DNA from 4 places in the Providencia rettgeri genome. Region 3 is predicted to be linked to each of the others. Evidence: predicted binding sites of a transcription regulator. Region 3 holds the regulator's gene; each other region holds the start of a gene.
The links. Region 3 encodes CRP, which controls carbon source genes, mostly activating them, when cyclic AMP is high. Its sites were predicted from a motif close to ATGTGANNNNNNTCACAT; they were not measured.
Positions count from the first base shown of each region.

Region 1 (2,213 bases), 500 kb from region 3:
AAACGAGGGTTTTTATTAAATGTTTTCCGCTAACTCGCGTTTGCGTACCATCAATAATAGCACTGTGTGGATCGTGATTAAAATCCATCGAGACTAACGGCAATTCTGTGTAGTCCACTATACCACGAAAATGCCCTTGTGCAGCGCCTCGCAGTAATTGGTTCACTTTTTCAACACAAACATCATCATGTACGGTAACACTCAAATCAATGGCTGTCACATTGGTTGTCGGTACGCGCACAGAAATCGCTTCAAAATGGTCTTTAAATTTTGGGAAAATACGCGTAATCCCCGCCGCTAATTTGGTATCCACAGGGATAATGGACTGACTGGCTGCACGCGTTCTTCGTAAATCTTTATGATAGGCATCGATAACCGGTTGGTCATTCATTGACGCGTGGATCGTGGTCACAGTCCCTGACTCAATCGTAAATGCCTCATCTAGCAATTTGATAATCGGGATAATGCAGTTGGTTGTACAAGATGCGTTTGAAACAATCTTATCTGAAGCTGTTAAGCATTCGTGGTTAACACCATAGACTATAGTCGCATCAAGATCATCCGTACCCGGGTGGGAGAAGAGCACTTTTTTAGCCCCCGCAGCGATATGTTTTAAACCATCATCACGAGAACCATAAGCACCACTGCAATCAAGCACAATATCAATGCTAAGTTCTTTCCAAGGTAAATCAGTGATATCAGTTTGGTGAAATAAGCGGATATTGTCATCTCCGACTTGTAAGAGTGAGCCATTTAGCCTCACATCCCATGCAAATCGCCCATGGCTGGAATCATACTTCAGCAAATGCGCGATGCCTTCTGGTTCAGCAAGTTCGTTAATTGCCACAACGACTATCTCTGCCCGACGGCTCGATTCATATAACGCTCTTAAAACGCTTCGACCAATGCGGCCAAAGCCATTTATTGCCACCCTGATTGCCATTCCACACCTTGTATATGAGCAAAATCACACGGTTGCTAAGGATAACTGACTCGCACTCACTCTACTGCTCATTTTAGTGGTTAAACATCAAAAGTGTGCTGTAACCGACACTTTTAAAATATTTTTTCATTAATTTTCATTTCACTGAAACGGTTCAGCTAATTTAGGATTAGATTAAGGGATAAAGCAAGAGAACGCAATAGATAATCCTCGATTGGTGCACAAAAAAACAACGCCTAACTAATGTTAGGCGTTCAGACTGCTGACAAACCGATTAGGTTTGCCAGCCAGTTGGATAGGTTTTGAAAAAATAAGGAAAATCAATATATTGATTTTCGGCTGATAACACAAAGTGGGAAAAACCACGCTTTTCTCCCGCTTTGTCAACAACCTCAACGCCTAACTCATGTTAGGCGTTGTTCAGCAAAATAAGACTATGTGGGAGATCCAATATACGGATATCCCATCATGAGATCACTTATTTCAGAAGCGATTTCGCTACTTCAACCGCTTTTTCTACGGTGATACCGAACGCTTTGTACAGTTCTTCCGCAGGCGCAGATTCACCAAAGGTATGCATACCGATAATAGCACCATTTAAGCCGGTGTATTTGAACCAGTAGTCTGCAATACCTGCTTCGATAGCCACACGAGCACTAACATTAGCAGGTAACACCGCTTCGCGGTACGCTGCATCTTGTTTATCAAATGCATCTGTTGATGGCATTGAAACAACGCGAATTTTGCGACCTTCCGCCGTCAGTTGCTCAGCCGCTTTCACCGCTAATTCAACTTCAGAACCTGTTGCAATGAAGATAAGCTCAGGCGTACCTGCACAATCTTTCAGAATGTAAGCACCTTTCTCGATATTGGCGAGTTGCTCAGCAGTACGCGGTTGTTGCTCTAAGTTCTGACGAGAGAAAATCAGAGCGCTTGGACCTTCTTTACGCTCAACGGCATATTTCCATGCCACTGCGGACTCAACTTGGTCACACGGACGCCATGTGCTGAGATTTGGTGTCACACGTAAGCTTGCCAACTGCTCAACAGGTTGGTGAGTTGGACCATCTTCACCTAAACCGATGGAATCGTGAGTATATACGAAGATACTGCGAATTTTCATCAGTGCAGCCATACGCACGGCATTACGCGCGTACTCAACGAACATCAGGAATGTTGCACCGTAAGGAATGAAACCGCCGTGTAATGCGATACCATTCATGATCGCCGACATACCAAATTCGCGCACACCGTAGTGAATGTAGTTACC
Region 1 covers NZ_CP163512.1:115,399-117,611, reverse strand. Annotated here, with positions in the region: gene epd (erythrose-4-phosphate dehydrogenase) at 1-943, opposite strand, end outside; gene tkt (transketolase) at 1,422-2,213, opposite strand, start outside.
Region 1: the regulator CRP is predicted to act here: its motif matches at 956-973, upstream of epd (erythrose-4-phosphate dehydrogenase).

Region 2 (2,213 bases), 250 kb from region 3:
CTTATTTTTATCTTTGCTGCCGATTGCCACGCCAATCTTATTGATCTTTATTAATGCTATTAATGGCTTGATTTTAAAGACAGAATCATTCCAAGGAATGGAAGGTAATTGGTATTTCCAGACATTTGAATTCTTGGGCGCGCCAATTATTGCTTTATCGATTAGTGTGTTGATCTCAATATATACATTAATGCCAAAAGCAACAAAAGAAGAAGTCATCGACCGTATGGAAGAAGGCTTACAAGCGGCGGGGATCATCTTGTTAGTGACTGGTGCTGGTGGCGCACTCGGCGCGGTATTACGTGATAGTGGGACAGGTAATATTCTCGCAGAGCAGGTTGCAAACTTACCGATTACACCCGTATTAATTCCTTTTATTATCGCGACATTGGTTCGTTTGATTCAAGGATCTGGCACAGTTGCGATGATCACCGCAGCGTCAATATCTGCACCAATCATCAGCCAAATCCCTGATATTAACTTATTGGTTGCGGCGCAAGCAGCAACAATGGGGTCTCTGTTCTTCGGTTATTTCAACGATAGCCTATATTGGGTTGTGAACAGAATGATGGGGATTAAAGACGTGAAACAACAAATGATCGTTTGGTCTATTCCAACAACAATAGCTTGGGCGATTGGTTTAGTTGGCGTCCTTGTCCTTGATGTCATTCTCTAAAATTGTACTTTAATTTTTATCTGCCAAACCAAAGCGCCTTTACAGGCGCTGAGGTTGTTGACAAAGTGGGATAAAAACGTGGTTTTTCCCACTTTGTGTTATCAGGCGAAAATCAATATATTGATTTTCCTTGTTTATTTTCAATAACCTATCCAACCTGTCGCCAAACATGTTATGTTTGTCAGCAGTCTGAAGCGCCTTTACAGGCGCTTTTTTCGATAATCAAATAAATTCATCTATACTGATTGCATCTTAGTTTGACTTTCGTTGATAAGCTTATTTTGTGATGTCAGTCACTTTTTAATGAAAATAAAATGACGCTGTTTTCATTAAAGGTGATTTTCATCACTAAATTAACTTATGCTTATCGCTATATTAATAGTAGCGAATTAATTCAATGATGCCATTGTGTAAAGGAGTTTGATATGTCTGACGTTTTCCACTTAGGTTTAAAAAAAAGTGACTTACAGGGCGCAACCGTAGCGATTGTTCCTGGGGATCCTAACCGTGTTGAAAAAATTGCACGTCTGATGGATAACCCTGTACACCTTGCTTCATTACGTGAATACACGTCTTGGCGTGGTGAGCTCGATGGTAAAGCTGTTATTGTTTGCTCAACGGGTATTGGTGGTCCATCTACTTCTATTGCAGTTGAAGAACTTGCACAATTAGGTATTCGTACCTTCTTACGTATTGGTACAACAGGTGCAATTCAAGAAGATATCAATGTGGGTGATGTATTAGTCACCACGGGTGCGGTGCGTTTAGATGGCGCAAGTCAGCACTTTGCGCCACTTGAATACCCAGCAGTTGCGGATTTTGATTGTACTAATGCATTGTTTGCCGCCGCAAAAGATGCGGGAGCAACGGTTCATGTTGGCGTAACGGCGTCGTCAGATACTTTCTACCCAGGTCAAGAGCGTTATGATACCTATACGGGACGTGTTATGCGTCATTTCAGAGGCTCGATGAAAGAGTGGCAAGATATGGGTGTCATGAACTATGAAATGGAATCCGCCACATTACTGACCATGTGTTCGAGCAGCAAAGGTCTGCGTGCTGGCATGGTTGCAGGCGTAATTGTTAACCGTACACAACAAGAAATTCCAAACGAAGCACTCCTGAAGAAAACGGAAGGTAATGTGCTGAGTATTGTTGTTGAAGCGGCACGTCGCTTACTGTAATCAATGATTTACTGGCTCGCCTATTTAAAATTCACTCGGTTGTGGAAAGGCAATAGGCGGGCTTAGTTTTCCCTCTCAATTATTCACACGAACGACTATCTCACCGCACTTTTAACAATTTGTAATGAATTTCCAGAAAATATACTGATCCTCTTATTCGGTAGATCTGTTATTGTCATAAAAACAACAATCAATATTATGTGCCCTTTAATCATTTGGGTTGCATCTCTTATACGCAACTTGAATGTGTGCTGTGGGCAAAAAGGAATTATTATGTCAACAACACCTTATCTTCATCCTTCTGTCCTGCCACTAAAAGGTGGCATTAACTTCCGCGACTTAGGTGGAAAAAC
Region 2 covers NZ_CP163512.1:4,216,393-4,218,605, forward strand. Annotated here, with positions in the region: gene AB6N04_RS19240 (GntP family permease) at 1-676, shown strand, start outside; gene udp (uridine phosphorylase) at 1,102-1,860, shown strand; gene AB6N04_RS19250 (tyrosine-protein phosphatase) at 2,134-2,213, shown strand, end outside.
Region 2: the regulator CRP is predicted to act here: its motif matches at 958-975, upstream of udp (uridine phosphorylase).

Region 3 (2,213 bases):
ATTCCTTCACAAGATGAAAGTTTTATTGTTATTCGCTTTCGTGGGCTAGAACAGATCGATTTCCCCTATCTACTATCAATGATATCTGGCTCTTTCATCTCAGCAATGAATACGATTGTCGTACCCGGTGGGAAATTAGGTTTAGCGATGGAGTTAATTATGACGCCAATAGTCGAAAAATTAATTAGTCGAAAGCACAGCTAAATTTTTTGATTATTATAAAAGATGCTTATCATTAATTAAGGTAAGCATCTTATTTATCAAATATAACAACAACAATTAAACTTATTTTTGGTTTTTTATTTCAAAGCTATGTGACACTTCAACGGTTTTTTCTAGCATTAACGCCACTGAACAATATTTTTCAGCCGAAAGTTGCACTGCACGTTCAACGGCTTTATCCGTTAATTCATTTCCTGTTACAATAAAATGCAGATGAATTTTAACGAAATAACGTGGTGCTTCTTCACGGCGCTGAGAGGTTAATTTCACTTCGCAGTCGGTAATATCATTACGACCTTTTTGTAAGATAGATACCACGTCGATGGCGCTGCAACCGCCCGCAGCCATTAGTACCATCTCCATTGGGCTTGGTGCTTTATCTCCAGCATTACCGTCCATCATCACTTGATGACCTGATGCTGACTCACCTAAAAAAGAGAGGCCTTCTACCCATTTAACTCTTGCTTCCATTTTATTCCCCTTGAAATGAAATCGATTTAAAGGCTACATTGTTCCATAGATATAATAAATGTTATATCAGCTTTATTCTGCTGAAGCGATACAGGAGAGACTTTCTGTATTGGATATGCTACAAACAATACTTAGTTGATAGGATTAAGATCAAAACTCAACGTTGCATTTGATTATATTATAGTGTTGATATCAATTTGTTCACCCTAACCATGAAAAGCGATTGATATAATGTTGCTATTCTTATTATTTAGGGTATATAAGACAAATTAATATGCTAAGCTAGTGACTTTAAAGCCAGCCTTTCTGGTACGCTTTTTCCGGATGGCTGCAATAACATACAGAGGATAACGCTAATGGTTCTCGGCAAGCCACAAACAGACCCTACTCTTGAATGGTTTTTGTCACACTGCCATATTCATAAGTATCCATCCAAGAGCACACTGATCCATCAGGGTGAGAAAGCAGAAACCCTTTACTACATAGTTAAAGGTTCAGTGGCTGTTTTAATCAAAGATGAAGAAGGCAAAGAAATGATCCTCTCCTACCTGAATCAGGGGGATTTCATTGGTGAGCTTGGATTATTTGAAGAAGGGCAAGAACGTACTGCGTGGGTTAGAGCAAAAATCGCCTGCGAAGTTGCTGAAATTTCTTACAAGAAATTCCGTCAATTGATTCAGGTTAATCCTGATATCTTAATGCGTCTCTCTGCGCAAATGGCAAGCCGCCTGCAAACAACGTCAGAAAAAGTGGGTAACCTCGCTTTCTTAGACGTTACAGGTCGTATCGCTCAAACGTTACTGAATCTCGCTAAACAACCTGATGCCATGACACATCCAGATGGGATGCAAATTAAAATCACCCGTCAGGAAATTGGTCAAATCGTTGGTTGTTCCCGTGAAACTGTCGGCCGTATTTTAAAAATGCTGGAAGATCAAAACTTAATCTCCGCACATGGTAAAACCATTGTTGTTTACGGCACACGATAATTAACCTTTCGCCTCACTCCCTTGGTGAGGCGCACTCTTTCGAATAGCTTTATATCATTGGTATAAAGCTATTTACATGAATGATTAGTGATAATCATATTTCCCATAACAATCCAAGTAGTATCGTTTCTTTATATTTTCTAGCTAATTGTCAAACTAAGATAGTGATAACTAATCATTACTCGGAGATTATTAGTTATGAAAATAGACAATAAACAAAATAATCATTTAGCCAGCATATCTAGTAATAAAAATATTCCCCCTCGAACGCCTTCAGTCATTTGTAATTTAAATACTATCAAAACATTCAATACCGTAAATTATCAGAAAATAAATTTTGCTATTCAGTCTCGATACTTTCATGAAAGAGCACAACCCGAATTAGACCATCTACCTTATTCACCACCTGTTGAAAAAATCTTGCTACCTTATAAATATCATGAAGATGAGTTTATTTCTCCATCAAATATCTTTAAGCGTAGCATTATCATAGAACAAAATTCACCCAAAAGCGTTAAACAGGAAGATACC
Region 3 covers NZ_CP163512.1:3,962,087-3,964,299, reverse strand. Annotated here, with positions in the region: gene AB6N04_RS18200 (phosphoribulokinase) at 1-204, shown strand, start outside; gene AB6N04_RS18195 (OsmC family protein) at 286-693, opposite strand; gene crp (cAMP-activated global transcriptional regulator CRP) at 1,050-1,682, shown strand; gene AB6N04_RS18185 (hypothetical protein) at 1,881-2,213, shown strand, end outside.

Region 4 (2,213 bases), 190 kb from region 3:
TATATTTTTATAATTTATACCCGATGAGTATCTATTCAGCTCTAATGGCGGATTAATACGTCAAAGGGTATACAGCTACGTTGAGTTTTATTAATTAGCTATGTGTTTGAGGTGTTGATTTGTACAAATTCATTGAATTGCTCAACACTTGGATAAGAAGATTGAGTCCCTTTCCCTGTCACACTAAACGCAGAAAACATCACTGCTTTTTTCAGTGCTTCTTCAATATTCCCCGTGTGTACATAGTAATGAGAGAAACAACCAATAAAGGCATCCCCCGCACCACTTGTATCGATGGCATTCACTTTGATTGCCGGTATATATAACTCGCTATCGCGAGTCATCCACAGAGCGCCCTTTTCCCCTAAGGTCACAATGAGATTTTTGAGTCCTTTATCCAGCAGAGACTGCGCCGCACTACGGACGTTATCCATCGTGTCTACTGGCATATTGGTTAAAATTTCTAATTCTGTTTCATTCGGCACAAAGAAATCACAGCGACAAGCAAAATCCAGATCAAGGGAGCGTTGCGCGGGTGCTGGGTTGAGCAAGACAGGGATCCCGTGTTTATTACCAAATGAAATCGCGTGGTAGACCGTCTCAAGCTGCACTTCTAATTGCAGCACGATCAACTTACATTTTTTCAGATCTTCTGCCGCACGATCGATGTCTTCTGGGGATAAAAATTTATTCGCACCTTTGACGATCAAAATGCTATTTGATGAGTTTTGATTAACAAAAATAGGGGCGACACCGCTTGACGTGCAAGGTACTTTTTCCACATAACGGGTGTTAATGCCATAAGATTCCAAATTACGGATCGTATTATCCGCGAAAATATCATCTCCCACTTTGGTTAACATGATCACTTTTGAATTGAGTTTAGCAGCGGCCACCGCCTGATTCGCCCCTTTACCACCACAACCAATTTTAAAAGCGGGCGCTTCTAACGTTTCGCCTTCTTTTGGCATTTGATCGATGTAAGTGATCAAATCAACCATGTTTGAACCAATAACTGCTATATCCATGATACCCCTCGTGTTAAATAAATCACATAATGATATGATAGTAACATTATCATGTTGCAAAAATATCATTTGTGATTAGGATCTCGATTAATGAATGATCAAGTGTTACATCTACCACATTTCCTCATTCTTTGTTGTCTATCCCACATTTATATAGGAAAGTTGAAAATGCAAGACTTAGCAAAGTATATTGATCACACTTTACTCGCGGCTAATGCGACTGTCAGTGATATCACAAAATTATGTGCAGAAGCGGCTGAACACCATTTTGCTTCCGTATGTGTAAATAGCGGTTATGTTCCTTTAGCCAGTGAGCTCTTAAAAAACAGCGACGTAAAAGTTTGCTGTGTGGTAGGCTTCCCATTAGGTGCTTGTTTAACAGAAGCAAAAGCCTTTGAAGCTGCTGAAGCTGTGCGCCGCGGTGCGGATGAAGTGGATATGGTGATTAACGTGGGCATGTTAAAAAGTGGCGATTTAGACTTCGTCCGCAAAGATATTGAAGCCGTATTTGCCGCCTGTGGTAGTGCAACATTAAAAGTTATTTTAGAAAATTGCCTGTTAACTGATGAAGAAATTACACAAGTTTGTGAAATTTGCCGCACAATTAACGTTGGTTTTGTGAAAACTTCAACAGGTTTCAGTACAATGGGTGCCACTGAACATCATGTTGCTTTAATGCGCAACATCGTTGGCAGTGAAGTTGGTGTGAAAGCCTCCGGCGGTGTACGTGATCGTGAAACGGCAATTAAAATGATTGAAGCCGGTGCAAACCGCATTGGCGCAAGCGCCAGTGTGGCGATTGTCACAGGAACAGCAACCAAGCCAAGCGACTACTAAATGATGGAGCGCGGCCCAGCCGCGCTAATTTTGTATCTCATAAAAGGATTGTAGGGTGATAGAAACTAAACAAAAAGAACGCCTTCGCCGCTTAAGTGAATGTTTGAAACGTTCAGGACGTATTCATCTTAAAGAAGCTGCTAGGATACTCGAAGTGTCTGAAATGACCATTCGCCGAGACCTTAGCGCAGATACGGAAGGCCCTATCCCTATGTCACTCCTTGGTGGCTATATTGTTTCTGTTACCCGACCCGCTAACCTCGTAACCCAAGAGCAGCAAGCCGATATTTTCACGCCAGATCAAACCGAAGAGCTCTATATTCCCAATCTTGCCGCTAGCATGGTGAC
Region 4 covers NZ_CP163512.1:4,155,453-4,157,665, reverse strand. Annotated here, with positions in the region: gene rbsK (ribokinase) at 99-1,028, opposite strand; gene deoC (deoxyribose-phosphate aldolase) at 1,197-1,865, shown strand; gene deoR (DNA-binding transcriptional repressor DeoR) at 1,921-2,213, shown strand, end outside.
Region 4: the regulator CRP is predicted to act here: its motif matches at 1,039-1,056, upstream of deoC (deoxyribose-phosphate aldolase).